4 regions of the Mesorhizobium sp. M0983 genome follow, and region 4 is predicted to be linked to each of the others. Evidence: predicted binding sites of a transcription regulator. Region 4 holds the regulator's gene; each other region holds the start of a gene.

Region 1 (7,469 bases), on a different contig from region 4:
TCCATCGTCAACGTCAATGGCGGCGCCATCGCCATCGGCCATCCGGTCGGCGCCTCGGGCGCCCGCATCTTCAACACGCTGGTCTACGAAATGCGTCGCAGAAGTGCCAAGAAAGGTCTTGCCACGCTGTGCATCGGCGGCGGCATGGGCGTTGCCATGTGCGTGGAAGCATTGTGATGAGATAAGCGATACGAATAGGATACTGGCGCAAAGCGAGTAGGGAATAGAGGGCAAAACCTACCGCTTCAACGCTCAGTCATCTGCATTTCCCGGGAGGACACATGACAAAGGTTGCAATCGTCACAGGCGGGTCGCGCGGCATCGGCGCGGCGATATCGGTCGCCTTGAAAAGCGCCGGCTATTCGGTTGCCGCAAACTACGCCGGCAATGAGGAAGCGGCAGCAAAGTTCAAGGCAGCGACCGGCATCCCGGTCTACAAATGGTCGGTTGCCGACTACGAGGCCTGCGCTGCCGGCATCAAACAGGTAGAGGCCGATCTCGGTCCCGTATCGGTGCTGGTCAACAATGCAGGCATCACGCGCGACGCGATGTTCCACAAGATGACGCGCGAGCAATGGAAAGAGGTCCTCGACACCAACCTTTCCGGCGTCTTCAACATGACGCATCCGTTGTGGGGCGGCATGCGCGACCGCAAATTCGGCCGCGTCATCACCATCTCCTCGATCAATGGCCAGAAAGGGCAGGTCGGCCAGGTCAATTATTCGGCCTCGAAGGCCGGCGATATCGGCTTCACCAAGGCGTTGGCCCAGGAAGGCGCGCGCGCCGGCATCACCGTCAACGTCATCTGCCCCGGCTACATCGCCACCGAGATGGTCAAAGCGATGGACGGGAAGGTGCTCAACGAGCGTGTCCTTCCGCAGATCCCGGTCGGCCGTCTCGGCGAGCCGGAGGAGATCGCGCGCTGCGTCGTCTTCCTCGCTTCCGACGATGCCGGGTTCATCACCGGCTCGACCATATCAGCCAATGGCGGGCAGTACATCGCCTGACCGTTTATCTTTACGTTGAGATAGATACGCGCTTGGACGAACGGGCCTGCAAAACGGCCCGTTTCTATAGCGGTCTTCCCGTTGCAAGATCTCCCCCCAATCCGGCACGCAAAGGTTAACGGCCGCTGCGCAGCCTGTGCAAAAACTGCCCGGCAGCCTGTGGATTCTCGGTGGAAAAGCTGTTCACAACACAACATGTTGCGGTGAACAAACCAAGAAACTTTGCCTATCGCTGATTCGTCGCCGATTCGTTCCGGCTTTGAGCGGAACGTTAACGGCGAGAGCCGAAAACACCCTCGAAATGATTAAAGCGCATTAGGAAACATCAATAATTTCATAATGTTGGGCGAAGCAGATTGGCCGGCCACGATCATTCACCGGCAAAGGTTAACGGTGGTGCTCGTTTGAATGCCGCCTGCATGAATCGGGCCAGTTTCTGTGATTCAGCATGTGGTGAGACTCGCCGGCAGAAATCCCAGATGTAGCCGTGAACAAAACCTGAATCAGCGCGAGTCAGTGATTCGTCGCTGATTCGTTCCAGACTCGTTCCAACTGTTAATCGGGAACAGATTTCTGGCTTCGAACCGACCAATCAGCCTGCCCTCGGCACATTCCGCTTTCGCTTCGCGCCCGAAATCCCTATGTGTCGCCTGTCATACGCGGCCAATATGGGCGCGCTCCCGACAATGCGAGGCAGAGAGCCTTATTTCCAGGCCGATGAACATCCATCCGAAACACACTGAACCGCTGATCCTGTCGGGTCGAGACGTAACGGCCGTGCTCGGCCCGACCAATACCGGCAAGACCCATCTCGCCATCGAACGCATGGTGGCGCATGAGAGCGGCGTCATCGGCCTACCGCTCAGGCTGCTTGCCCGCGAGGTCTATACGCGCGTCTGCGAGAAGGTCGGCGTCCATAAGGTTGCGCTCATCACCGGCGAGGAAAAGATCCAGCCGGCGGGCGCGAAATACTCGGTCTGCACGGTGGAAGCGATGCCGCGCGAGACCGACGCCGCCTTCGTTGCCATCGACGAGGTCCAGCTCGCTGGCGATCTCGAACGCGGCCACATCTTCACCGATCGCATCCTGCATCTGCGCGGCCGCCAGGAGACGCTGCTGCTGGGTGCGGCCACCATGCACGGCATTCTGCAGCGCCTGCTGCGGGGCGTGTCGGTGGTGACCCGGCCACGGCTGTCGCATCTTGCCTATGCCGGCTCGAAGAAGCTGACCCGCCTGCCGCGGCGCACCGCGATCGTCGCCTTCTCGGCCGACGAGGTCTATGCCATCGCCGAGCTGATCCGCCGCCAGCAGGGCGGTGCCGCCGTCGTGCTCGGCGCGCTCAGCCCGCGCACCCGCAACGCCCAGGTGGCGCTGTTCCAGTCGGGCGATGTCGACTACCTCGTCGCCACCGACGCCATCGGCATGGGCCTCAACCTCGACCTCGACCACGTCGCTTTCGCCCAGAATCGCAAATTCGACGGCTACCAGTACCGCAACCTGACCGCGGCCGAGCTCGGCCAGATTGCCGGCCGTGCCGGCCGGCATCTGCGCGACGGCACCTTCGGCGTCACCGGCCAGGTCGATCCGCTGGATGAGGAATTGGTCAAGAAGATCGAGGCGCATGATTTCGATCCGGTGAAAGTGCTGCAGTGGCGTACCGCGCATTTCGATTTCGCCAACCTCGATGCGCTGAAGCGCTCGATCGAGACCAACGCCCCGGTCGAAGGCCTGACGCGCGCACTGCCGGCCGTGGACGCGCAGGCGCTCGAGCATCTGTCGCGCGACGAGGACATCCGGGCACTCACCACCGACGCCAGGCGGGTGGCGCTGCTGTGGGAAGCCTGCGCGCTGCCCGACTACAGGAAGATCGCGCCGGCCCAGCACGCCGACTTGATCGCCTCCATCTACATGGACCTTGCCAGGCACGGCCATGTCGACGAGAACTACATGGCCGAGCAGGTGCGCCGGGCCGACACCACTGAAGGCGATATCGACACGCTATCGCACAGGATTGCCCAGATCCGCACATGGACCTTCGTTTCCAACCGGCCCGGCTGGCTGGCCGATCGGGCACACTGGCAGGAAAAGACGCGCGAAATCGAAGACAGACTGTCGGATGCGCTGCATGAGCGGTTGACGAAACGTTTTGTAGACCGCAGGACTTCCGTCCTCATGCGGCGCCTTAGAGAAAACACGATGCCTGAAGCCGAAATCAGCCCAACCGGAACCGTCCTCGTCGAAGGCCATCACGTCGGCGAGTTGCAGGGTTTCCGCTTCACCGCCGACCAGAGCGCCGGCGGCGAGGACGCCAAGGCGGTGCGGGCGGCGGCGCAGAAGGCGCTTGCCGCCGAGTTCGAGGCGCGTGCCGAACGCTTCGGCGCCTCGGCCAATGGCGACATCGCGCTGGGTTCGGATGGCACGCTGCGCTGGATCGGCGCGCCGATCGGCACGCTGGTCGCTGGCGAAGACGCTTTGAAGCCGCGTCTCGTTCTGCTCGCCGACGAGCAACTCACCGGCCCGGCCCGCGACAAGGTTGCGGCGCGCGCCGAGCGCTTCGTCAATTTCCAGATCGAATCCCTGCTGAAGCCGCTGGTCGATCTCAAGAATGCCGAGCAGATCACCGGCATCGGCCGCGGCATCGCTTTCCAGCTCGTCGAGCATTTCGGCCTCATCAACCGTCGCGACATCGCCGACGAGATGAAGTCGCTCGACCAGGAGGGCCGCGCGGCGCTTCGCCGTCTCGGCGTGCGCTTCGGCGCCTACCATGTCTTCGTGCCGGCGCTGATCAAGCCGGCGCCGGCCGGGTTGATAACGATGCTGTGGGCGCTGAGAAACGACGGCAAGGACAAGCCCGGCTTCGGCGATGTCGTTCACGCACTGGCCTCCGGCCGCACCTCGGTGGTCATCGATCCAACCTTCGACAAGACCTTCTACAAGCTGGCGGGCTACCGCAATCTTGGCCGGCGTGCTGTACGCGTCGATATTCTCGAACGGCTGGCCGACCTGATCCGGCCGGCGACCAACTGGAAGCCGGGCCTCGGACCTCGCCCCGACGGCGCCTATGACGGTCAGTCCTTCATGGTGACGCCGCCGATGATGTCGATCCTCGGCGCCACCGCCGACGACATGGAAGAAATCCTGAAGGGGCTCGGCTATCGCGCCGATGCCAAGCCGGCGGCCGAGGTCAAGGCGCGGCTCGAAGCACAGGACAATGCCGCGCGTGAAGCGGCCGCTGCAAAGCAGGCGGCGGAAGAGGCAACGCGAGCCGAGCAGGCGAGGATGGCGGAAGCAGCTGCCGCGGCAGAGCCGCCGGCGGAGGTTTCGGCGGAGGCTTCGGAGCCTGTGTCGGATGCGGCTCCTGTTGCGGAGGCGGCCGAAGCCGTGACCGAAGCGGCGGCAGAGCCTGTCGCGGAAGACCAGCCGGAAGCTCCAGCCCCTGAAGCTGCGGCAGAAGTCACGCAAGAGACCCAGCCCGCCGCCGAAGCGGCTGCAGAACCAGCGGCTGAGCCAAGGACGGAACTTGGGGCGGAAACTGAGGCTACGGCACCGGCAGAGCCGCCGGTTTCCGACACTATGGAAGCATCGCCGGCCGAACCTGCAGCAACGGCGGAAGCCGTCGCCGGCGAAGCTGCCCCAGAAGCCGAGGAGCCAAAACCTGTGCTGTTGTGGCGGCAGGGTCGTTTCGACCAGCGCCCGCGTCATCGCCAGCATGACAACCGCCCCCGGGACAATCATCGGGACAGTCGCCCGCGCAATGGTCAAGCTGCGCCGGACGGCCGCAGCGATGCGCCGGTAGATGCCGGCGGGCAACCGACGCCGGGCGACCGGCCCGCCCGTCAAGGGCGCCACGATCAGCGCGACGGCGCCGGCAAGCCACGCTTCGACCGCAGCAAGTTCAAGCCCAAGCCGCAAGGCGAGGCGGCAGAGCAGCGCGCCGGCAAGCCGCAAGGCGAACGCCTCGACCGGCGCGAAAACCGGCCCGACTGGAAGGCTGGACGGCAGGACGGCAAAGGCGGCGCCCAAGGCGCAAAGCCCGCCTTCCAGCCAAAGCCGCGTGAGGAACGCCCGGTCCGCTTCGATCCGGACTCGCCCTTCGCCAAGCTCGCCGCGTTGCGCGACCAGCTGAAGAAGTAAGCTGTTCGTCCGATGGTCACTGATGCCCGCCAGCGCATCGACAAGTGGCTGTTCTTCTCGCGCGCGGTAAAATCACGCACGCTGGCAGCCAAGCTGGTCGTCACCGGACGCGTCCGCATCAATCGCGACAAAGCAGCGCAGGCATCCGATACGGTCCGGCCGGGTGACGTTTTGACCATCACGCTCGAGCGGCGGATCTTCGTCTGGAAAGTCCTTGGCACCGGCGCACGGCGCGGCCCGGCCGAAGAAGCCCGCCTGCTTTACGAGGACATGTCGCCGCCCCCCGCGCCCAAGGGCGAGGCGCTTCCGGATGCGGTGCCGCCGTTGCGCGAGGCCGGCAGCGGTCGCCCGACGAAGAAGGAACGCCGCCAGACCGACCACCTGCTCGGCGACGATTGAGCAAGGTCGAACTTCCGCTTTGCCGGGCCTCTGGAATTCCATTCCGGAAACCCCGGCACCGCTGGCAAGGGCTGCCCTTGCCAGCGGCGGACAAAGGCGTTACCTCACCAAAAAAGCCCAACAAAATGGGACGTCCCGGAGCCGACCAATGACCTATGTCGTGACCGACAATTGCATAAAATGCAAATACATGGACTGCATCGAGGTCTGTCCGGTCGACTGTTTCTACGAAGGTGAGAACATGCTCGTCATCCACCCGGACGAGTGCATCGACTGCGGCGTCTGCGAACCGGAATGCCCGGCCGACGCGATCAAGCCCGACACCGAGTCGGGCCTCGACAAATGGCTGCAGATCAACACCGAATATGCCGATAAATGGCCCAACATCACCGCCAAGAAGGAGCCCCCGGCCGACGCCAAATCCTTCGACGGGGAAGCTGGCAAATTCGAGAAATATTTCTCCCCGGAGCCCGGCGAAGGCGATTAACGAGAGCGCTGATTGCGGCAGCCTGACGCGGCGTAACAGACGTGATACATTAACTGCCTTGACAGGCGGCGATGGCGCATGGCCTTCGCGCGTGCAGCAAAACCTTGATTCTTCCGACTTTTTGTGTTATATCAGCCCAACATGCCGGTGACACAACGTCGATTTATGGCGCAAACGCCCCAAATCACTGAAAGGTGAATTTCTCAATCCGGACCAGAGCGATCTGGGGCAGGCGGTCGCAATGTTGCGATTTGCCGGTCCTGGCCTTCCGGTGAGTTCATCGTTGTGTGGCTAAGGACCGGTCACCCCGGTCGCACGAGTTCGGGCCGGCACGATGCCGGTACCACAACAAGGAGTTCAGGGCGTAATGGCAACGATCACCCCGCAGAAGAAGTCCACCGCAGCGCGCCACGGTTTCAAGACCGGCGAGTACATCGTCTATCCGGCGCATGGTGTCGGCCAGATCGTCTCGATCGATGAGCAGGAAGTCGCGGGCCACAAGCTGGAACTGTTCGTCATCGACTTCCAGAAGGACAAGATGCGCCTCAAGGTGCCAGTCGCCAAGGCGACCTCGATCGGCATGCGCAAGCTGTCGGAAGAGGATTATGTCGAGCGCGCGCTGAAGGTCGTGCAGGGCCGGGCCCGCGTCAAGCGCACCATGTGGTCGCGCCGCGCCCAGGAATATGATGCCAAGATCAACTCCGGCGATCTGATCTCGATCTCGGAAGTGGTGCGCGACCTCTATCGCGCTGACAACCAGCCGGAGCAGTCCTATTCCGAGCGCCAGCTCTACGAGGCGGCCCTCGACCGCATGGCCCGCGAGATCGCGGCCGTCAACCGCATGTCGGAGACCGAAGCGGTGCGCCTTATCGAGGTGAACCTCAACAAGGGCCCGAAGCGCGGCGCCAAGGCCGACAACGAGGAAGCCGAGCAGGAAGAGGCCGCCTGAGCCTTTTCGCCTTCGAATTCCGAAAAGCCCGGCCTCGCGCCGGGTTTTTATTTTTGGGATCGGCGAATGCATATCTAACCTTCGACACCGCCCTCCCTTTCCGCCTCCTGCTTCAGCGTGGCGATGAACCGCTTGGTCCGCTGGCGCTCCGGGTTGCTGAACAGCACCGCGGCCGGCCCTTGTTCGACGATGTTGCCGGCATCGAGGAACACCACTTCCCGCGCGATCTTGGAGGCGAGCCTCAGATCATGCGTCGCCATCACCATGGTCGTGCCCTCGCTGGCGAGCTTGCCGAGCACGTCGACCACCTCTTGCGCCAGTTCCGGATCGAGTGCCGAGGTCGGTTCGTCGCAGAGCAGCACTTTCGGCGACGGCGCCAGCGCCCGGGCAATCGCCACGCGCTGCTGCTGGCCGCCTGACAGCGTCGCCGGCCAGGCGTCGGCCTTGTGCGCCATGCCGACCTTTTCGAGCAGGGCGAGCGCCCGTTCGCGCG
Region 2 (7,469 bases), on a different contig from region 4:
CGCCGATCTGGTCGGCGCCGCGCTTGGTCATGTTGACGAGATGAGCCACGATATCGCCGTCGATCTCCTTCGGATTGACGAAATGCGTCATGCCGAATTTCTCGCCCCAGGCCTTCTTGTCGTTGTTCAGGTCGACGCCGATGATCATGTCGGCGCCGGCAAGGCGCAGGCCCTGGATGACGTTGAGGCCGATGCCGCCAAGGCCGAAGACGACAGCGGTCGCGCCTTGCTCGACCTTGGCCGTGTTGATCACCGCGCCGATGCCGGTGGTGACGCCGCAGCCGATGTAGCAGATCTTGTCGAAGGGGGCGTCGGCATTGACCTTGGCCACCGCAATCTCGGGCAGCACGGTGAAATTGGAGAAAGTCGAGCAGCCCATATAGTGGAACAGCTTGTCCTTGCCGATCGAGAAGCGCGAGGTGCCGTCAGGCATCAAGCCCTGTCCCTGCGTGGCGCGGATCGCGGTGCACAGATTGGTTTTGCGCGACAGGCAGGAGGGGCACTGCCGACATTCCGGCGTATAGAGCGGGATGACATGGTCGCCCTTCTTGACCGAGGTGACGCCCTTGCCGACGTCGACGACGATGCCGGCGCCCTCATGGCCGAGGATCGCCGGAAACAGGCCTTCCGGGTCGGCGCCCGACAGCGTGAACTCGTCGGTGTGGCAGATGCCGGTTGCCTTGATCTCGACCAGCACCTCGCCATCACTGGGGCCGTCGAGGTCGACCTCCATGATCTCCAGCGGTTTTCCGGCGGCGACGGCGACAGCGGCGCGCGTTTTCATCAGGCAATCCTCCCATGGCAGTCTGCAATCCAGGTTAGATTTAACTTACCACTCAGCTCTGCGCTATGCACGAAGCGACGTTCTGATCTCGGATTTTCGTCAGAGCTCGCCGATTTGCATCCGGGATAGGCTCCGACTTTGCCTTGACCGGCCCCCTGAAGCCCATAAAACGGGAAGCCCAGAAAAGAAGGGCAGCCGAGGGACGAGGCCTGCATGTTCACAAAGATCCTGATCGCCAACCGTGGCGAGATCGCCTGCCGCGTGATCAAGACGGCGCGCAAGATGGGCATCGCCACCGTCGCGGTCTATTCCGACGCCGACCGCGATGCCGTGCATGCCGAAATGGCTGACGAGGCGGTGCATATCGGGCCTTCTCCCGCCGCGCAAAGTTATCTGGTCCCGGAAAAGATCATCGCCGCCTGCAAGACGACAGGGGCCGAGGCCGTGCATCCCGGCTACGGTTTCCTGTCCGAGCGGGCATCCTTCTGCGAGGCGCTGGAGCAGGAAGGCATCGTCTTCATTGGCCCGAAGCCCAAGGCCATCAAGGCAATGGGCGACAAGATCGAATCGAAGAAGTTCGCCAACGCGGCCAAGGTTTCGACGGTGCCCGGCTGGCTCGGCGTCATCGAAAACGCCGCCCATGCCGAAAAGATCGCCGGCGAAATCGGCTATCCCGTGATGATCAAGGCCTCGGCCGGCGGCGGCGGCAAGGGCATGCGCATCGCCTGGAGCAAGGCCGAGGTGCGCGACGGCTTCGACCGGGCGCGCTCGGAAGCCAAAAGCTCGTTCGGCGATGACCGCGTCTTCATCGAGAAGTTCATCGTCGATCCGCGCCATATCGAAATCCAGGTGCTTGCCGACGCGCATGGCAACACGCTCTATCTCGGCGAGCGCGAATGCTCGATCCAGCGCCGCAACCAGAAGGTCGTAGAGGAGGCGCCGTCGCCGTTCCTCGATCCCAAGACCCGCAAAGCCATGGGCGAGCAGTCTGTGGCGCTGGCCAAGGCGGTCGACTACCAGAGCGCCGGCACGGTCGAATTCATCGTCGATAGCGACAAGAACTTCTATTTCCTGGAAATGAATACGCGCTTGCAGGTCGAGCATCCGGTGACGGAACTGGTCACCGGCATCGACCTGGTCGAGCAGATGATCCGCGTGGCGGCCGGCGAAAAGCTCGCCATCAAGCAGGGCGACGTCAAGCTGAACGGCTGGGCGGTGGAAAGCCGCCTCTATGCCGAAGACCCATATCGCAACTTTCTGCCGTCGATTGGCCGGTTGACGAGATACCGGCCGCCGGACGAGGGGCAATTTGGCGAAATAGTCATCCGCAACGATACTGGCGTCACCGAAGGCTCGGAAATCTCGATGTTCTATGATCCGATGGTCGCCAAGCTGTGCACCTGGGCGCCGACACGGCTTGCGGCAATAGATGCGATGTCGGAAGCGCTGGACAGTTTCGTCGTCGACGGCATCGAGCACAACATACCGTTCCTGGCGGCGCTGATGCAGCATCCGCGCTGGCGGGAAGGGCTGATATCGACCGCTTTCATCGTCGAGGAATACCCCGACGGCTTCGCGCCGATCGTGCCAGACGCCGAGGAGAAAGCGGTGCTGGCCGCGATGGCTACCGCAGTCGAACTGCTGCGCCGCGACCGGCTCGACCGGCTGGGCGGGCGGCTGGCGCCGCATTCTGGCGCCTTGAAACGCGATTGGGTGGTGAAGATCGGCCGGGATTATCTTTCGGTCGCCATCGTCGAAGGCATGATTTCCATTCCGATGGAGCTCGACCTCACAATCGACGGCGGCAAGGCACTGAGGGTGACCTCCGACTGGCGGCCGGGCGATCTCATCTGGCGCGGCACGGTCGGCGGCCGCAAAGTCGCGGCGCAGGTCAGGCCGGTGCTGAACGGGTTCCGCCTTGCCTGGAAAGGCATGTCTGTGACAGCCCGCGCCATGCTGCCGCGCACGGCCGAACTCGAAAGGCTGATGCCGGAAAAAGTGGCGCCGGACACGTCGAAGATGCTGCTCTGCCCGATGCCTGGCCTCGTCGTGTCGATCGCGGTTGCCGAGGGGCAGGAGGTCAAGGCCGGCGAGACGCTGGCTGTGGTCGAGGCGATGAAGATGGAAAACGTGCTGCGCGCCGAGCGCGATCTCATCGTATCGAAGCTCAACGCCAAGCCTGGCGACAGCCTTGCGGTCGATGCGGTGATCATGCAATTCGCGTGAGGCTGAAATCCGCCTCGGCGCCGGCCTGGGACGTTGGAGATTAGCGAAAGCCGAGGTGACGGCCAATCTCCCCCCTCGTGGGGGAGATGTCCGGCAGGACAGAGAGTGGCGCGAAGAAACGCGACCTGACAATTCGTTGGCCGCCGCAACGTATTTTGTTCTTGCTTTGTGCCGGCAGCTATGCTATTAGTCTGGGTATGGTGCTAAATGGCTCCAACGACCCGCCCGCTGTGGCGGGTTTTTTGTTTTCAGGCCTGACGTCGGCGGGACAGCGCCCCTCTCTGTCCTGCCGGACATCTCCCCCACGAGGGGGGAGATTGGCAGGTTCGGCGGTTGCTCTAAACTCACAAAGCTCCAATCGCTTCCGCTGGACTCGTGTTACCCGGTGCCGGACAATACATCTTCATCGACTGAGTCCTTGTGAGGCGGCGCGAAAAAACCATGGCGGATGAGAGACTTCCACGCGATCCCTTGCTGCGCGAGGCCTATGCGAAGGCGTCGCGGGCGGAGCAGGCGGCGCGTCGGTTCATTCATCTGCGCGTGCATTCGGCCTATTCTCTGCTCGAAGGCGCCTTGCAGCTCGGCAAGATCGTCGGCCATGCGGTGCAGGACGAGTGCCCGGCAATCGCCGTCACCGACACCAACAATCTGTTCGGCGCGCTGGAATTCGCCCAGAAAGCCGTGAAGGACGGCATCCAGCCGATCATCGGCTGCCAGATCGACCTCGCCTTTTCCGGCGAGGCGAGCGACAGCCAGCGCGACCGCAGGCGGCAAGGACCGGAGATGCGGCCCGTCGTACTGATCGCCGCAACCGAGGCCGGCTACGGCAATCTGGTCAGGCTGGTCAGCCGCGTCTACCTCGAGACACCGCCCGGCGAAGCGGTGCATCTGACGACCGAGATGCTGCAGGGCCACTCCGACGGTCTGATCTGCCTTACGGGCGGGCCGCGAGGCCCGATCGGCAATGCCTTGAAAGAGGACCGCCGCGAACTCGCCGAGACCCGGCTCCTGGCGCTCAAGGGCCTGTTCGGCGACCGGCTCTATGTCGAGCTGGAGCGCGTGTCCGGCTACGACCGCACGATCGAGCAGTCGTCGGTCGACCTCGCCTACCGCCACGATCTGCCGCTGGTTGCCACCAACGAGGCGTTTTTCTTTTCTCGTGAAGACTATGAGGCGCATGACGCGCTGATCGCCATCGCCGAAGGCTCCGTGGTTGCGGCCGACAATCGCCGCCGCCTTTCGCCCGACCACTTCCTGAGAAGCCAGGCCGATATGGCGAGGCTGTTCGCCGACCTGCCGGAAGCAATCGACAACACCGTCGAGATCGCGCTGCGCTGCTCCTACTATCCGAAGACCCGCAACCCGATCCTGCCGCGCTTTGCCGGCCGCGATGTCGCCGACGCCGAAGCGGCGGTTAAAGCGGAGGCGCAGGAGCTTGCCCGGCAGGCGCATGAAGGGCTGGACGCGCGGCTGGCGGCGCATGGGCTCACACCCGGCTACACGGCCGACCAGTATCGCGAAAGACTGGATTTCGAGCTCGGGGTCATCGAGAAGATGAAATATCCGGGCTATTTCCTGATCGTTGCCGACTTCATCAAATGGGCCAAGGCACAAGGCATTCCGGTCGGCCCGGGCCGCGGTTCGGGCGCCGGCTCGCTGGTTGCGTATTCGACGACCATCACCGACATCGATCCGCTGCGCTTTTCGCTGCTGTTCGAGCGCTTCCTCAATCCCGATCGCGTGTCGATGCCCGACTTCGACATCGACTTCTGCCAGGACCGGCGCGAGGAGGTCATCCGTTACGTCCAGCAGAAATACGGCCGCGACCAGGTCGGCCAGATCATCACCTTCGGCACACTACAGGCGCGCGCGGTGCTGCGCGACGTCGGCCGCGTGCTGCAGATGCCTTACGGCCAGGTCGACAAGCTGAGCAAGATGGTGCCGTCGAACCCGGCCAATCCGGTCAAGCTCGCCGACGCCATCGCCAACGAGCCGCGCTTTGCCGAAGAGGCCGAGCGGGAGCCGATCGTGCAAACGCTGCTCGACACGGCGCAGAAGCTGGAAGGTCTCTACCGCCACGCCTCGACGCACGCCGCCGGTATCGTTATCGGCGACCGGCCGCTGTGGGAACTGGTGCCGATGTACCGCGATCCGCGCTCGGACATGCCGGTCACACAGTTCAACATGAAGTATGTCGAGCAGGCCGGGCTGGTGAAATTCGACTTCCTTGGGCTGAAGACGCTGACCGTGCTGGACAGGGCGGTCAAGCTGATCCGCCGCCGCGGCATCGAGATCGATCTCGCCCACATTCCGCTCGACGACCCGGAAACCTACGCCATGCTGTCGCGCGGCGAGGTGGTCGGCGTGTTCCAAGTGGAAAGTGCCGGCATGCGCAAGGCGCTGATCGGCATGCGGCCCGACTGTATCGAGGACATCATCGCGCTGGTCGCGCTCTACCGGCCGGGGCCGATGGAGAACATCCCGACCTACAACGCCAGAAAGCATGGCGAGGAGGAGATGGCGTCGATCCACCCGAAGATCGACCATCTCGTCAAGGAGACGCAAGGCGTCATCGTCTACCAGGAACAGGTGATGCAGATCGCGCAGGAGCTTTCCGGCTATTCGCTGGGCGAAGCCGATCTGCTGCGCCGCGCCATGGGCAAGAAGATCCGCGCCGAGATGGACAAGCAGCGCGAGCGCTTTGTTTCCGGTGCGGTCGAGCGTGGCGTCGGCAAGCCGCAAGCCGACTTCATTTTCGACCTGCTGGCAAAGTTCGCCGACTATGGTTTCAACAAATCGCATGCTGCCGCCTATGCCGTCGTGTCGTACCAGACCGCCTATCTGAAGGCGCATTACCCGGTCGAATTCCTGGCCGCATCGATGACGCTCGACATGGGCAATACGGACAAGCTCGCCGATTTCCGCCAGGATGCGCTGCGTCTCGGCATCGAAGTGGTGGCGCCATCGGTGATGACGTCGTTCCGGGATTTCGAGGTCGGCGAGAACCGCATCTTCTATTCGCTGGCCGCGCTCAAGGGCGTCGGCGACGCGGCGGTCGAGCACATCGTCGCCACGCGCGGCGAAAAGCCGTTCAAGAGCCTCGCCGATTTCTGCGAAAGGGTAGATCCGAAGATCGTCGGCAAGCGCGTCTTCGAAAGCCTGATCATGGCTGGCGCGCTCGACTGCTTCGGCCACGACCGCGCGGCGATGATGGCCGGCGTCGAGCGGATGATGGGGCTGGCATCGCTGGCGCAGCAGAATGCCGTCACCGGCCAGCATGACATTTTTGGCGCTTCGCTTGGCGCACAGTCGCGGGCACTCAACCTGCCGGCGACCGACCCCTGGCTCGCCGCCGATCGCCTGCATCGCGAATTCCAGGTGGTTGGATTCTATCTCTCGGCGCATCCGCTCGATGAATACAAGGCGGCGCTGCAGAAAATGCGGGTGCAGACCTGGGGCGAGTTTTCGGCCGCCGTCAAACGCGGTGCTGCCGCCGGCCGGCTCGCCGGTACCGTCACCACCAAGCAGGAACGCAAGACGCGCACCGGCAACAAGATGGGCGTCGTGCAGTTTTCCGACACGTCGGGCCAGTATGAAGCGGTGCTGTTTTCGGAGGGGCTGGCACAATACCGCGACCTGCTCGAACCCGGCCGCTCGGTGGTGATCACCGTTTCGGCCGAGGACAGGCCGGAAGGCGTCAATCTGCGCATCCAGACCGTGCAGTCGCTGGAGGACGAGGCAAGCCGCATCCAGAAAGCGCTGCGCATCTTCGTCAGAAATGACGCACCGGCATCGACAATCCAATCGCAGCTTGGCCAGCGTGGCGACAGTCAGGTGAGCATCATCGTCATCAAGGAAGGCGGCGAGGGCGAGGTCGAGATCGAGTTGCCCAACCGCTACCGCGTATCGCCGCAGATCGCGTCGGCGATGCGGGCGGTGCCGGGCGTGGTCGAGGTGGAACTGGTGTAGTCAGGAAATTCGCGCCAACACTTGACTTTGGATCGCACCGCACAGCAAGTATAGCGCTCCTCGTGAACTCCGTCCTTTCACGTTTTAGACGCATATCGAAATGCAGACATCTGCTGGGGACGGAAAACCTTTCGGTCAGCTCCCTGACGGCACCGGATTGGGAGCCGTTGATCTACGCGTCACCGATATTGATCGCGCCTTGGATGTGTGGCGGGATATTGTCGGACTTTCCGTTCTTGCAAAGGAAAAGGGAAAGGTAGAATTGGGCGCTGGTGGGCGGTTGCTTGTCGTGCTCCATGCTTCTGCGCAACAACGCCTTCAGACAAAAAGCCTGGGTTTATATCACGTCGCCATCCACATTCCTTCCCGCAAGGAGTTTGCGCGTGCGGCGGCGCGACTTGGTGCAGCCGGCTATAAGCATTCGGCCTCGGACCATCTTGCGACCGAATCGATCTACCTCGCCGATCCTGACGGCAACGGAATCGAACTC
Region 3 (7,469 bases), on a different contig from region 4:
AGCCGCAGACCACCGGCACCTGGGAACGGCGGAGCAAGGCCTTGGCGGCGTCCGGAGGGGAGCCGGCCTGAGGAAAATGGCTGCGCCATCGGGCAGTCCCGGTTATGATTGCGCGCAAAAGCTCCAGGAGGAACGAAGATGAAAATCGACGGCGGGTGTCATTGCGGCGCCATTACTTACGAGGCCGAGGTCGATCCGGAAAAGACCACCATTTGTCACTGCATCGATTGTCAGAAGCTAACCGGAACGGCCTTTCGCGTCACCGTGCCGGCGTCCGAGGACAATTACACGATCACCAAGGGCGCGCCGAAAATCTACATCAAGACCGGTTCGAGTGGTGCCAAGCGCGCTCAGGCATTTTGCGGTGAGTGCGGCTCGCATCTCTACGCCACGTCGGCGGGCGCGGGACCGAAGGTTTACGGCATCAGGGTCGGCACGGCATGGCAGCGCGATCAACTGGTGCCGAGAAAGCAGATCTGGCATCGCTCGGCGCTGCATTGGCTGCCGGAATTCGAAGGCACAACCATCATCGAGGAGCAGTAGCGCCAGACCGGGCGAAGCCTCGGCTCCGGTTCCGGCGTAGCTCTCAATCGTCGCCTTCGACGACCCTTAGCCTCAGCTGCCCGGTTTTCGAATCGGCAACACGCGCGCTGCTTTCCGCTTTTGCTCCGCTGCCATTCGACCCAGCGGTGTCCTCCGCCGGCTGCACGCCAAACTCCAGCGCCTCGATCTTTTGTCCGCGCCTGGTCACCTTCGATGTCGAGACGAGGATGTCCTCGATATCCTTGGCCGATTGACCGAAATGCGTCTGCAATTTGCGCACCCGCTCGTCGAGCCGAGAGACGTCTTCCATCAGCCGGATGACCTCGCCCTGGATCAGTTGCGCCTGCTCGCGCATACGGGCATCCTTGAGGATCGCCTGGATGACCTGGATCGACAGCATCAAAAGCGATGGCGAGACGATGACGATCCGCGATCGATGCGCCTTTTGGACAACGGCCTCGAAATTCTCGTGGATTTCGGCGAACACCGATTCCGAGGGCACGAACATGAAGGCAGTGTCCTGCGTCTCGCCCTGGATCAGGTATTTTTCGGAAATATCCCGGACATGCACCTCGATGTCGCGGCGGAAAGCCTGAGCGGCGGACTTCTGCAGGTCGGCGCCTTCGGCGGCACGGATGGCATTCCAGGCCTCGAGTGGAAACTTTGCATCGATGGCAAGCGACGGTGCGCCGTTCGGCATCTTCACCAGGCAGTCGGGCCGGCTGCCATTCGACAAGGTCGCCTGGAATTCATAGGCGCCGTGGGGCAATCCGTCGGCGACGATGGCTTCCATACGCGACTGGCCGAAGGCGCCGCGCGTCTGCTTGTTGGAAAGGATCGCCTGCAATTGCACGACCTGGCCGGCCAGCGACTGGATGTTGCCTTGCGCGATATCGATGACCGCCAGCCGCTCCTGCAGCTTGGCGAGGCTCTCATGCGTCGATCTCGTCTGCTCGGTCATGGTCTGGCCGAGGCGGCCGGTCATGGCGTCGAGGCGCTGGCCGATCGACTGGGTCAGTTCGGCCTGACGCGCCCCGAACACTTCGGCGATAGCGCCCATACGGCCCTGCATTTCCGCCTGGCTTGCCAAGATGCCGGCCATCCGCACCTCGGCGTCGCGGGCGTGGTCGGCGGCTTCGGCGGTCGCCATTGCACGCGCCTTGGCCGATCGCCAGAGCGCAATGACGAGCGCCACGAACAGGCCGAGGAACAGCATTGCGCCGAAACCCAGGGCATGGCCGAGCGTGATCGTGGTGGCGCCGAGGCGGGCGACAGGTTCGGACAGGATGGTGGCCAGATCGTTCATGCCGACAGCATAGATGATTCGGTCTGGCGGCACAGATCAAAACGTGAACGACCAGAAGGCGTCCCGGTTGACGCTTTTCCTGCGAGGTCTTAGGTGAGACGCCATGTCGATCAAGCCGCTTATCATCCTCCCCGATCCCGTCCTGCGTCAGGTTTCAAAACCGGTCGAGCGTGTCGACGGTGATTTGCGTAAACTGGCCGGCGACATGCTGGACACCATGTATGACGCGCCCGGCATCGGCCTCGCGGCGATCCAGGTCGGCGAACCCTTGCGCTTGCTGGTGATCGACCTCGCCAAGGAGGACGAGACGCCGGCACCGCACGTCTTCATCAATCCCGAAATCCTCGACAGCTCCGACCAGCGTTCGGTCTACGAGGAAGGCTGCCTGTCGATCCCGGATTACTATGCCGAGGTCGAGCGTCCGGCAGCGGTGCGGGTGAAGTATCTCGATCGCGACGGCAAGCTGCAGGAGATCGAGGCCGAGGGGCTGATGGCGACCTGCCTGCAGCATGAGATCGACCACCTAAACGGCGTGCTGTTCATCGACCACATCTCCAAGCTGAAGCGCGACATGGTGGTCAAGAAATTCAAGAAGCTCGCCAGGGACAAGGCGCCGGGCAAGATGGTGGGATAGGGGTCGACGAATGCCCCTGCGTGTCATCTTCATGGGTACGCCCGAATTCTCCGTGCAGACGCTGCGAGCGATCGCCGGGGCAGGGCATGAATTGGCAGCCGTCTACACGCAGCCGCCGCGCGCCGCAGGCCGGCGCGGGCTCGAGCTGACGCCGTCGCCGGTGCAGCGTGAGGCGGAGCGGCTTGGCATCGAGGTGCGGTCGCCGGTGTCGCTGAAGAGCGAGGCGGAGCAGCAGGCGTTCCGCACCTTGCGCGCCGATGTCGCCGTGGTCGTCGCCTACGGGCTGCTTCTGCCCAAACCTATTCTCGAGGCGCCGCGGCTCGGTTGCCTCAATGGCCACGCATCGCTATTGCCGCGCTGGCGCGGCGCTGCCCCTATCCAGCGCGCCATCATGGCCGGCGATACCGAGACGGGCATGATGGTGATGCGGATGGAGGAAGGCCTCGACACCGGGCCTGTGGCAATGGTTGAAAAATGCGCCATTGGACCCGACATGACGGCCGGCGATCTGCACGACCGGCTGATGATCCTGGGTGCTGCGCTGATGGTGCAAGCGCTCGAACGGCTCGAGCGGAATACGCTGACATTTACCACACAGGCGGAGGTGGGGGTGACCTACGCCAAGAAAATCGATAAATCGGAGACTCGCATAGACTGGCTGCGACCTGCCGGCGACGTGCACAACCAGATTCGCGGCCTGTCGCCCTTTCCCGGTGCATGGTGCGAGGCCGAAATCGGCGGCCGCATGGAACGGCTGAAACTGCTTCGCTCGACGCTCTCGCAAGGCGCCGGCGAACCGGGAGGAATTCTCGATGACCGGCTGACGGTTGCCTGCGGGTCAGGCGCGATCAGGCTGGTCGAAGTTCAACGTGCGGGCGGAAGGCCCATTGCCGCGCAGGAGTTTCTGCGCGGGGCCAAGCTCGAAAAAGGGATGAAATTGTCATGAGCATGATGTCCATACGCGCGGCGACGCCGCGGGACCGCGAGGCGATCCGCCTTGTCGAAGAACACGCATTCGGCCAGCAGGCGGAGGCCGGACTGGTCGACGCGCTGGTCACCGGCGGTGATGCCGTCGTCGAACTGGTGGCGGACGAAGACGGGCAAGTGGTCGGCCATATCCTGTTTTCACGGCTCTTCGTGCAGAATGGCGGCAAGAGCTTCCCGGCAGTCGCGCTGGCGCCGCTGGCAGTCGAGCCGTCGTTCCACGGCACCGGCATCGGCGGTGCCCTGGTCCGAGAGGCTCATATCCGCCTGAAAGCCGCCGGCGAGACGCTCGCTGTGGTGCTCGGCGATCCGGCCTACTATGGCCGCTTCGGCTACAGCCGCGCCCGTGCAGCGAAATTCGAGAGCGACTACCAAGGCGAGGCTTTGCAGGCGCTTGCCTGGGGCGAGGCGCCGGAGACCGGCAGGCTGGTCTACGCCTCGGCCTTCGGCTCAGCCCTCGCCGCCTGATTTCGCCTCGATCCGGGAATGCCGCGTTTTCGCCTCGACATCGAATATGACGGCAGTCTCTTTGCCGGCTGGCAACGCCAGGCCAATCAGCCTTCGGTGCAGCAGGCGATCGAGCAGGCGATCGAGAAGTTCTGCGGCGAGCAGGTCTCTCTGCGCGCCGCCGGCCGCACCGATGCCGGTGTCCATGCGACCGCTCAGGTGGCGCATGTCGATCTGGTCAAGGCATGGCCCGGCGACAAGGTGCGCGACGCCGTCAACGCGCATCTGCAAGCGGCCAAGGCGCACATCGCCATCCTGAAGGCCGCCGTCGTGCCGGATGGCTTCGATGCGCGTTTCTCGGCGATCGGCCGCCACTATCTCTACCGTATCGTCAACCGCCGCGCGCCAGCAGCGCTCGACAAGGGCAAGATCTGGTGGGTACCGAAGCAGCTCGATGCCGCCGCCATGCACGAAGCGGCAAAAGTGCTGCTTGGCCGGCATGATTTCACCACCTTCCGCTCGACCCAGTGCCAAGCCACCAGCCCGGTCCGCACGCTCGACCGGCTGGATGTCAGCCGGGCGGGCGATTTCATCGAAGTCCGCGCTTCGGCGCGGTCATTCCTGCACAACCAGGTGCGCTCGATGGTCGGCTCGCTCAAACGTGTCGGCGAAGGCGGCTGGGCCATTGCCGACCTCAAGGCCGCGCTCGAGGCGCGCGACCGTGCGGCCTGCGGTCAGGTGGCGCCGCCCGACGGGCTGTTTCTAGTCGGCGTCGATTATCCGACGCCTGGCTGATCCGGCACGCTGATACCGAGCAGCGCCTGCAGGCCGAACAGGACGATCAGCGACGCCACGAACATGCCGGCAAAAACAGCGCTGCCGACAGCCGCACCCCTGCCGATGGCAACGTTGGTCATCCGCCAGGTCAATACCATTGACAGCGCGAACAGCAGCAGCGACACCAGCCCGGAGACTTCGTTGGCCGATGTCAGGAAAAGCCGGATCAACGCCGATGGCAGCATCATCCAGGCGATGATCGCCGAGGCCCAGTTGCTGGCGACGACATAATGGACGAAACGGCTGCCGACGCCGACCCGCGGCGCGACCAGGGCCAGGCCGATGAGCGGCAGCACCCAGGCGCCGATATCGACGGTGGCCAGCCGGATCAACATGCTGAAACGGCCGACGAATGCGTCGGGATCGCCGATCTCGTTGGCAATGCCGACCCAGCCGACGATCAATGCCGGCGCCGCGACGACGATGGCAAAAAAGGAGTTCCAGAAACCGTCCGCCGAAAGGTCGAGCAGGCGAAATCCGTCGGCCTTGCCGAGCATCAGCCGCCAGGCGCCGGCAAGCGAAGCATAGGTTTCATCCGCTGAAAGCATCACTAGGATATGTCCTGCGCAAACCAGTCTTCAACGAAGCGCAGATAAATCTGCGTCAGCGTCTCGAGATCGGCAATCGCCACACGTTCGTCGACCATGTGCATGGTCTTGCCGACCAGGCCGAATTCGACCACCGGACAATAATCCTTGATAAAGCGGGCATCGGAGGTGCCGCCGGAGGTGGAGAGCGCCGGCTTCCTGCCGGTCACCGCTTTGACCGAACCGCCAAGCGTCTCGATCAGCCTGTCGTCGCGTGTCAGGAAAACATGGCTCGGCCCGTCGCGCCAGACGATCTCGTAGTCGACCGGCGTCTTCTTGCCGGCGCGGTATTTCTTGCGTTTCGCCGCCCGGTCGAGGCGGTTGTGGATCTCGGCCTGGATCGTCTCGGCGGTCCATGTGTCGTTGAAGCGGATATTGAAGGTAGCTGCTGCCTTCGCCGGGATGACGTTGGTGGCGGGATTGCCGACATCGATGGAGGTCACCTCAAGGTTCGTCGGCTGGAAATCCCTTGTTCCGTTGTCGAAGACGGGGTGCAGCAAGGCGTCGACCAGCGTCACCAGGCCGCGCACCGGATTGTCGGCTAGCTGCGGATAGGCGGCGTGGCCCTGGCGGCCGTTGACGACGACCGTGCCCGATAGCGAGCCGCGCCGGCCGATCTTGATCATATCGCCAAGCGCGTCGGGATTGGTAGGCTCGCCGACGATCGAGGCATCCCATTTCTCGCCTTTGGCGGCCGCCCATTCGAGCAGCTTCGTCGTGCCGTTGATCGCCGGGCCTTCCTCATCGCCGGTTATCAGCAGCGAGACCGACCCCTTCGGGCCGCCCTTCTGCTCGACATGTCGCGCCACCGCCGCGACGAAACAAGCAATGCCGCCCTTCATGTCGACGGCGCCGCGGCCGAACATCTCGCCATTGGCGATCTCGGCGCCAAAGGGCGGGTGCGTCCAGGCTGCCTCGTCGCCCACCGGCACCACGTCGGTATGGCCGGCAAACATCAGATGCGGGCCATTGCCGGAACGCCGCGCGTAAAGGTTCTCGATGTCCGGTGTGCCGGCTTCGGAAAACACCGGTCGCTCGACCGCAAAGCCGAGCGGCTTCAACATCGCCTCCAGCGCGCGCAGCGCACCGCCTTCGGCGGGCGTCACGGAAGCACAGCGGATGAGTGCAGCGAGATTTCTAACCGGATCGGTAGGCAGCATCATGGGCAAAAGCGATAGTCGAAAGCGCAAGGTCTGTCACGGCCAGACGTGAGGGCCAGCCATGCCGCCGACATTATGGTTTTCATGTCGTATAATTGCGGCAAGGTCTCTCGACCAGAACAGGGCCATCGCATGGTCACGCGTGGCAAGACGATCGTAATCGCCGGTGCTGGCAGTATCGGCTGCTACGCCGGCGGCTGCCTGATACTTGCCGGGCGAAAGGTGTTTCTGCAGGCGCGACCGCGCGTCGAGAAGGCCCTGCAAGAAGCTGGATTGCGCATCACCGACCCTGACGGCCGCGACCGTTCTGTCAAACCGGACGCATTGTCGGTCACCGCCGATCCGGCGGTAGCATTCTCCGATGCCGATGTCATTTTGGTAACGGTCAAGAGCGGCGCGACGCAAGACATGGCCGGGCTGATTGCCGCCCATGCCCGACCGGACGTGGTGATACTCAGCCTGCAGAACGGCGTCGACAATGCCGATAAATTGCGAGCCCATCTCACCGCCCAGCCGGTGCTCGCGGGCATGGTGCCGTTCAACGTGGTCCAATCGCCGGAGGGCGAATTGCCGCTTCGCCTGCACCGCGCCAGCGGCGGCAAAGTGATGATCGAACAGGGCTCGGCGGGCCTTGACGAACTGCTTGATGTCGAGGGGTTTGCCGTCGCGACGCATGGTGACATCGACGCGGTGTTATGGGACAAGCTGCTGCTCAACCTCAACAACGCGCTGGTGGCGCTTTCCGGTCTGCCGCTGGCGGCAGAGCTTGCCGATCGCCGCTGGCGGCTGATCCTGGCCGGTCAGATCGACGAAGCATTGGCGGCAATGACGGCGACAGGCATCGAACCCGCTCGCATCGCCGGCCTGCGTCCCGCACTGCTGCCGAAAGTGCTTCGCCTGCCCGACGGGCTGTTCAAGTTCTTGGCGCGGCGGATGCTTGCCATCGATCCGGCCGCGCGTTCGTCGATGTG
Region 4 (7,469 bases):
GGCGCCGCTTGCGACGTGCTGATGCTACGCTGAACCTGCCTCACTCCGAGATCAAGGTCCGGGTCAGCGGATGGTCTGGATCGGCCAAACCGTCGATGATGTTGAAATGATGCCGGTCAGGCTCGACCACCGAACTGGTCGCGGCACCCAGGCCGATCCAGATGTTGGCCAGCAACGCGCTCTGGCGCAGGAATTCGGCGCGCTCGCCGCCGCCGGCCCAGCAGGTCAGGCGGGCCTTGTCCATCGGGCGCAGCAGCACCGGGCTTTCGGCCTGCGCCTCGGCCTCATCGATCGCCAGCGTCTCGTTCATGCCGGTGCGCATGATCGGGCGCAAATCGTGCACACCCGAGATCGATACGACATGGCGAATGCGCCGGACAATTTCGGGCGCCAGCGGCGTCGTCGTCGTAACCATCCGGCTAACAAGATGGCCACCGGCCGAGTGTCCGGTCAGCATCAGCGGCCCTGCGACCATCCCCGCCGCCTTGCCGATCGCCGCGCCGACTTCCTTGACGATGCCGCCAATGCGCATCTGCGGACAGAGCGTGTAGGACGGCATCGCCACGGCATAGCCGCGATCAACAGCGCCAGCGGCAAGATGCGACCAGAAACTCTTGTCGAATGCCATCCAGTAGCCGCCATGGACGAACACCACGAGCCCCTTGGGCTTGGTGGCCGGCAGGAAAAGATCGAGCCGGTTGCGTGGGCCATGGCCATAGGCCATGTCGAGCCGCGCCCGGCCCTCGGTCGAAAGCACGTCGCGAAAAACCCGCGCGGGCTCGACCCAGGCCGCCGGCCAGCGATCGCTGCCGGCTATGTTGGCGCCGTTGGCATAGGCGTTGTCCCAATCGGCAATGTGACGTTCGAACACCCTGCGCCCTCCCCTGGCAATATGGCCTTGCAACGAGCGTGAGCATCGCGCGGGGCGTCGTCGCCAGCCTCACGATTCCAGCTCTCGCATCAATCTCAAGTGACAGCCGCCTTGATGGCGAAGCGCGCATCCTTCCACGCACCGGTGCGCAGGATGTCCTCAAGCACTTCGACGGCCTGCCAGACATCGGCATAGCCGACATAGAGCGGGGTGAAGCCGAAGCGCATGGTCGATGGCGCGCGAAAATCGCCGATCACGCCACGTTCGATCAGCGCGCGCATGATCTGGTAGCCATGCTCGTGCATGAATGAAATCTGGCTGCCGCGTTTTTCCCCGTCGCGCGTGCTTTCGAGCGTTAGCCCGTAAGTGCCGCACTTTGCCTCGACGAGCTCGATGAACAGATCAGCCAGCGCGATGCTCTTCTTGCGCACCGCCGTCATGTCGACATCGTTCCAGATGTCGAGCGCGCCCTTCAGCGTGCGCATCGACAGGACCGGCTGGGTGCCGCACAGAAACCGGCGGATGCCGGTGCCGGCCGCATAGCCTGGCTCGAAGGCGAAGGGCCGTGCATGGCCCCACCAGCCGGTGAGCGGCTGCTGGATGTCGGCAAGATGCCGCTCAGCCGCATAGATGAAGGCAGGCGCGCCCGGTCCGCCATTCAGATATTTGTAGGTGCAGCCAACGGCAAAATCGGCGTTTGCCGTGTCGAGCTCGACTGGCATCGCACCGGCGGTGTGGCAGAGATCCCAGACGATCATCGCCCCGGCTTCCTGGGCCCTGCGCGTCAGCGCCGGCATGTCGCGCAGTTCGCCCGACTTGTAGTTGACGTGGTTGACCAGCACCACGGCGGTGCGTTCGTCGATCAGCTCTTCGATGCTCGGCGCGTCGACCCCCGAGAGGCACAGCAGCGTATCTTTTCGCGTCGAAACCACACCCTCAGCCATGTAGAGGTCTGTCGGAAAACTGTCGCCCTCGGCGACGATGACCTGCCGCTCCGGCCGCATGGCCATGGCGGCGTGCAGCAGCTTGTAGATGTTGACCGATGTCGTGTCGCAGACCACCGTCTGGCCGGCCGCGGCACCGATCAGGCGCCCGAGCTGGTCGCCGAGTTCGAGCGGCATGTTGAACCAGCCGGCCGTGTTCCAGGCGCGGATGAGATCATGCGCCCATTCTTCGGTCGCTGCCTTGCTCAATTCATCGAAAGCTGCACGCGAAGCGGCCCCTAGCGAATTGCCGTCGAGATAGATCACTCCTTGCGGCAGCACAAAGCGGTCGCGCATCGCGCGCAGCGGATCTGCAGCATCCATCGCCCTTATGGCAACGAGATCGCGAATTCCTGTCATGATTTGTCTGCTCCCCCAAGATTCACCGCAACGCCGGACACGCATCGACGGCATCCATCGGTCACGAGCGGTTCTCCATTACCTGGTATCGCGCAGCAAGGCTCCACCGGCGACAAGTTGCCTGACCACGCGGTGGAAACCAGGAGCCAAGCCAACCCAAGGTTGGCGTTTTGAGTTCGTTTCGTTCACGGTGCATTGACCAAACCGCACAGTCGATACGGCTTCAATTCCGTGCCCTTTGCCGGCTGACGGCCGATACCAGTGCCGCCTTCTGGGAACCCAGAGGCCGCAAACGAAAGCAGAATCAAGGCGATGACGCCCGCGGCGGTGAAAATGCAGCGTTCCGGTTTGGTGAGTGGTATCGTTTCCCGAGCCCTAACACATTCATTAAACTTTAAACAGTTGCGGAACACAACTGGAACAGATAGTGTTTGTTCTGGGTTTGTTTTCTGATTCTGTTGGGGGTCGCTATGCTGACACGCAAACAACACGAACTGCTTATGTTCATCCACGAAAGGCTGAAGGAAAGCGGTATCCCGCCCTCCTTCGACGAGATGAAGGAAGCGCTCGACCTGGCTTCCAAATCGGGAATCCACCGGCTGATTACGGCGCTGGAGGAGCGCGGCTTCATTCGCCGTTTGCCCAACCGGGCCCGTGCACTGGAGGTGCTGCGCCTGCCCGATTCGATCGCCCCCGGCCTAAATGCGGCACGCAAGTTCTCGCCGAGCGTCATCCAGGGCAGTCTTGGGCAAGGTCCTCGGCAGGGCAAGCCGACATCGTCGCGCATGCCTGCAGCCGGCAATGACGACGATGTCGTCGCCGCCGTGTCGATCCCGGTGATGGGCCGCATCGCCGCCGGTGTGCCGATCGATGCCATCCAGCACCAGACGCATTCGATCTCGGTGCCGCCGGACATGATCATGGGCGGCGAGCATTATGCGCTGGAGGTCAAAGGCGATTCGATGATCGAGGCTGGCATTTTCGACGGCGACACGGTGATCATCCGCAATGCCGATACGGCGAGCCCCGGTGAGATCGTGGTGGCACTGGTCGACGAGGAAGAAGCGACGCTGAAGCGGTTCCGCCGCAAGGGCGCCTCGATCGCCCTGGAAGCCGCCAATCCGGCCTACGAGACGCGCATCTTCGGACCAGACAGGGTCAAGGTGCAGGGCAAGCTCGTTGGGCTGATCCGCCGCTACTGAGCTGCGCCCTTGGCGCCGGCTTTTGGCTTGTCGGCTCTGCGGTATGGCGGCATGCCCCGCGCCGCGCGGGAAAATTTCCGCTGCACGTGCCAGGGCCGGTATGATTTTTCGACGGCGAAGCGGATTTCGGCGCGTGTTGCCGCTTGTGGATCGAAATAGACGGCCGCACTTCCCGCGCGCGCCAGTTGCCGTTTGGTGACGACGAGGACCAGCCGGTCGTAGTAGCAGGGATTATGGGCGGTGGCGTCGTCGATGACGATCAAGCTGGCAAAGGCGCAGGCTGGCCGTGCAGTATCGCGGTCATTGGCTAGCGCGATGATCGCGCCGGATGGATGCCTGGCAAGGCAGAGACCGTCCGTGCAAATGAACGGCATGCCCGGCGGTAAGTCGGCCGGATCGGCAATGTCGAATTGCGGATCGTTCTTTCCAGGTGTTTCCGGCGCGACGATAGCCTCTGATGTGAGCGCGCGTTTCCAGTTGTCGATGGTGAACTCATTCGGGCGTGCCCGGTTGACCGCGAGTTCACCGCTGCCGATCGGCAGCGCGACGAGCCGTGCGTCCTCCGAGATCAATACATCGGGTACGCGCGTCTGCGTTGTCGTTAGCAAGCCGGCGAGCGCAAAAGGAAGGGCCACGAGCCGCAACCAGGTCGTCGCCATGCTGGCAATGACGAGGGCGATCGTCACCAAAAGGACAGATCTCAGCGAAATCAGCCCGACCGCATCGATCGGCGAGCGCTCGGAGATCCACCCGGACAGGGCGATCATCGCCGTCAGCCCCTTGCCCATCACGTAGAGGAAAGGCCCATCCGCGCCGAACGGCATCGCCAGCGCACTGAGGACGGCGAAGGGCATGACGACCAGTGAGATGATAGGCATGATGGCCAGATTGGCGAACAGGCTGAGCGGCGCCACGCGCTGGAAATGCCATATGGCGAAAAGCGCCGTGGCGCTCCCTGCAATGATCGAGGTCATCGCCAGGCCGCCCATGCCCAGCAGTACCTTTCTAGTGGCAAAGCGTAGCGGCGACCGCCGGGGCGGCGGCGTGGTGGCCCCGCCGGCGCGGTAATCGGACCAGCCTGCATAGGCGCCGACAAGGGCCGCCGTCGCGGCGAAGGACATCTGGAAGCTCGGACCGACCACCTCGTGCGGCGACACCAGAATGACCGCGATGGCCGAGATCGCCAGGTTGCGCATGGTGAGCGCGGCCCGGTCGAACAGCACGGCGATAAGCATCACCGCCAGCATGATGAAGCTGCGTTCGGCCGCCACCACAATGCCGGAAAAGACGAGGTAGGCCGCAATCGAAAAAAGCGCGGCGGCCGCGGCATATTTCTTGACCGGCCGTCGCGATGAGAAATCGGGAAACAACGCAAAGGTGCCGCGTAGCAGCGCCATGATGGTGCCGGCGACCAACGCCATATGCAGCCCCGAGATGGAGATGATGTGATAGATGCCTGTACGCCGCATCGCTTCGTTGATCTCCTCGGGAATGCCGGCGCGCACGCCGACGATCAGCGCAGCAGCAATCTCGCCCTCGGCGCCGCCGATGCGGCTGCGGATATGGTCGGCGATGGATTCGCGCGCGTCTTCGATCGAGGAAGAAAGCCGCGCGGCAAGCGGCATGCTGCCCGACGACACGACTTTCGGATTGCCGAGAAAAAAGCCGCTGCCGCCGATACCGGCGAAATAGCTGTCGAAGGAGAAATCATAGCTGTCGGGCCGCACCGGCCCGGTCGGCGGCAGCAGCCGCACATAGCCGGCGATCTCGGAACCGGCGGTCAGCTCAGCCGGTATTTTCATCGCCGAAACGCGGACCCGTTCCGGCATGTAGCGCAGTGTCGGCCTGGCGGTTGAGATCACATCGATCGTCAGCCTGATGCGGCCGCTCGCCATGGGCTCGAACGATACGACGCGACCCGTGAGGCGCGTTGAGATTTCGGAACCGAGCATATGCGTTCCGACACGCCAGGTCTCGACCTTGGCGGCAAGCACGCCAAGCGCGCAGAGCAACGCCGCCATGAAGCACAGGCGGGTTCTGGGCCACGACCGCGAGGCGACGGCACAGAGGGCTGCCAAGGCGACGATTGCGATCGGCTGTGGAAAGGCCGGCTCCACCGCCAGCGCAAAATATACGATCACCCCGCATGCGAGGAACACCGGCACCAGCAGGAAGGCAACCCCACGGTCGAGCTCCAGGCCGACCGCCGAGGTTACGCCGTTGCGGATACGGGACGGTGACGGGAGGCGGAAACGCCGGCGTAGGCGCACGATGGGCTCGGCCGCGGGCACGAGAACCGTTGCTGGGTCGCTCGCCGGCAGCGACGGGGCATCAAAGCGTGGAACCGGCAGCAATGCGGGTGCCGGCAGGACAGGCACGGGCGCGGCAAACAGCAAGCGTTCGCTGACGCCGCTGCCAACGTCCTCGCCCTCGCCCGCACCACGGCCTCGCACAGCCATCGGGTCTGCCCCTTGCGCCCTCGACCTCCTATGCTACATGAACGCGCAACGCGCGAAAGTCCGCAAACCCACTTCCTTCGCCTGCCTGAGAGTTCCATGCCCGACAAGGTCGTCACCCGTTTTGCCCCCTCGCCCACCGGCTATCTGCATATTGGCGGGGCGCGCACGGCGCTGTTCAACTGGCTGTATGCCAAGCACACAGCCGGCACGATGCTGCTGCGCATCGAGGACACCGACCGCGAGCGTTCCACCGATGCGGCAACCGCGGCCATCCTCGACGGGCTTTCCTGGCTTGGCCTGACATGGGACGGTGAGCCGGTGTCGCAGTTCGAGCGTGCGCCGCGCCATCGCGAGGTGGCCGAGGAACTCGTTCGCATGGGCAAGGCCTATTATTGTTACGCGACGCCTGCCGAGTTGGAGGCAATGCGCGAGAGCGCACGAGCCAAGGGGCTGCCTCCCCGCTATGACGGCCGCTGGCGCGACCGCGACCCCTCCGAGGCGCCGGCCGGCGCCAAGGGGGCGATCCGCATCAAGGCGCCGACAGACGGCGAGACGGTTGTGCATGACCGCGTCCAGGGCGACGTGCGCTTTCCCAACAAGGATCTCGACGATTTCATTATTCTGCGCTCGGACGGCAACCCGACCTACATGCATGCCGTCGTCGTCGACGATCACGACATGGGCGTCACCCACATCATCCGCGGCGACGACCATTTGACCAACGCCGCCCGCCAGACGGTGATCTACCATGCCATGGGGTGGGAGGTGCCGTCGATGTCGCATATCCCGCTGATCCACGGTGCCGACGGCGCCAAGCTGTCGAAACGGCACGGTGCGCTCGGCGTCGAGGCCTATCGCGCCATGGGCTACCTGCCGGAGGCGCTGCTCAATTATCTGGCGAGGCTTGGCTGGAGCCACGGCGACGATGAGATCATGTCGATCGCCAACATGATCGCATGGTTCGACATTGGCGACGTCAACAAGGGCGCCGCCCGTTTCGACTTCGCCAAGCTCGAGGCGCTGAACGGCGTGCACATGCGCCGCATGAACGACGCGGCGCTGCTCGACATCTTCATCGCCACTCTGCCCTATCTCGACGGCGGTCCGGCGATCGCAGCTAGCCTCGACGACAGACGCAAGGCGCAATTGCTTGCCGCTTTGCCAGGCCTGAAGGAGCGCGCCAAGACGCTGGTCGAACTTGTTGAAGGGGCTGCATTCCTGTTCGTCGAGCGGCCGATGCCGGTCGACGAGAAGGCGGCGGCGCTGCTCAGCGGTGAGGCGCGCGCGATCCTGCGGGGCGCTCATGCGGCACTGGCCACGATTTCGGACTGGTCTGCCGCCTCGGCGGAAGCCGCGATCCGCGACTATGCGCAGGCCGGCGGCCACAAACTCGGCGCCGTGGCCCAACCTCTGCGCGCCGCGCTCACCGGCAAAAGCACCTCGCCCGGCGTCTTCGATGTGCTGGCCGTGCTTGGCCGCGAGGAAGGCCTGGCGCGGATTGCCGATCAAATCGATTAGGAAACTGGCCCAAGAAGATTGGCATTGAAAGGTGTGTTTCGCAGTGCAACATTGGGTCTTGGCCTAATCTGGCGCG

What was found. Region 4 encodes LexA, which represses DNA repair genes until DNA is damaged. Its sites were predicted from a motif close to TGTTCNNNNTGTGTTCNG; they were not measured.
Region 1: the regulator LexA is predicted to act here: its motif matches at 1,541-1,558, upstream of NKH71_RS07265 (helicase-related protein).
Region 2: the regulator LexA is predicted to act here: its motif matches at 3,167-3,184, upstream of dnaE (DNA polymerase III subunit alpha).
Region 3: the regulator LexA is predicted to act here: its motif matches at 1,882-1,899, upstream of NKH71_RS19860 (DNA recombination protein RmuC).

The regions. Positions count from the first base shown of each region.
Region 1 covers NZ_JAMYNH010000003.1:152,057-159,525, forward strand. Annotated here, with positions in the region: gene NKH71_RS07255 (acetyl-CoA C-acetyltransferase) at 1-177, shown strand, start outside; gene phbB (acetoacetyl-CoA reductase) at 282-1,007, shown strand; gene NKH71_RS07265 (helicase-related protein) at 1,725-5,141, shown strand; gene NKH71_RS07270 (RNA-binding S4 domain-containing protein) at 5,154-5,540, shown strand; gene fdxA (ferredoxin FdxA) at 5,689-6,027, shown strand; gene NKH71_RS07280 (CarD family transcriptional regulator) at 6,395-6,976, shown strand; gene NKH71_RS07285 (amino acid ABC transporter ATP-binding protein) at 7,051-7,469, opposite strand, start outside.
Region 2 covers NZ_JAMYNH010000012.1:64,329-71,797, reverse strand. Annotated here, with positions in the region: gene NKH71_RS21470 (S-(hydroxymethyl)glutathione dehydrogenase/class III alcohol dehydrogenase) at 1-784, opposite strand, end outside; gene NKH71_RS21465 (acetyl-CoA carboxylase biotin carboxylase subunit) at 998-3,010, shown strand; gene dnaE (DNA polymerase III subunit alpha) at 3,452-6,979, shown strand; gene NKH71_RS21455 (VOC family protein) at 7,080-7,469, shown strand, end outside.
Region 3 covers NZ_JAMYNH010000010.1:167,302-174,770, forward strand. Annotated here, with positions in the region: gene NKH71_RS19850 (cation diffusion facilitator family transporter) at 1-71, shown strand, start outside; gene NKH71_RS19855 (GFA family protein) at 139-543, shown strand; gene NKH71_RS19860 (DNA recombination protein RmuC) at 587-1,849, opposite strand; gene def (peptide deformylase) at 1,953-2,483, shown strand; gene fmt (methionyl-tRNA formyltransferase) at 2,500-3,429, shown strand; gene NKH71_RS19875 (GNAT family N-acetyltransferase) at 3,426-3,935, shown strand; gene truA (tRNA pseudouridine(38-40) synthase TruA) at 3,954-4,709, shown strand; gene NKH71_RS19885 (hypothetical protein) at 4,691-5,299, opposite strand; gene dapE (succinyl-diaminopimelate desuccinylase) at 5,302-6,501, opposite strand; gene NKH71_RS19895 (2-dehydropantoate 2-reductase) at 6,631-7,469, shown strand, end outside.
Region 4 covers NZ_JAMYNH010000018.1:85,480-92,948, forward strand. Annotated here, with positions in the region: gene NKH71_RS25865 (molybdopterin molybdotransferase MoeA) at 1-33, shown strand, start outside; gene NKH71_RS25870 (hormone-sensitive lipase) at 41-871, opposite strand; gene kynU (kynureninase) at 967-2,214, opposite strand; gene NKH71_RS25880 (hypothetical protein) at 2,400-2,726, opposite strand; gene lexA (transcriptional repressor LexA) at 2,685-3,416, shown strand; gene NKH71_RS25890 (ComEC/Rec2 family competence protein) at 3,410-5,875, opposite strand; gene gltX (glutamate--tRNA ligase) at 5,972-7,393, shown strand.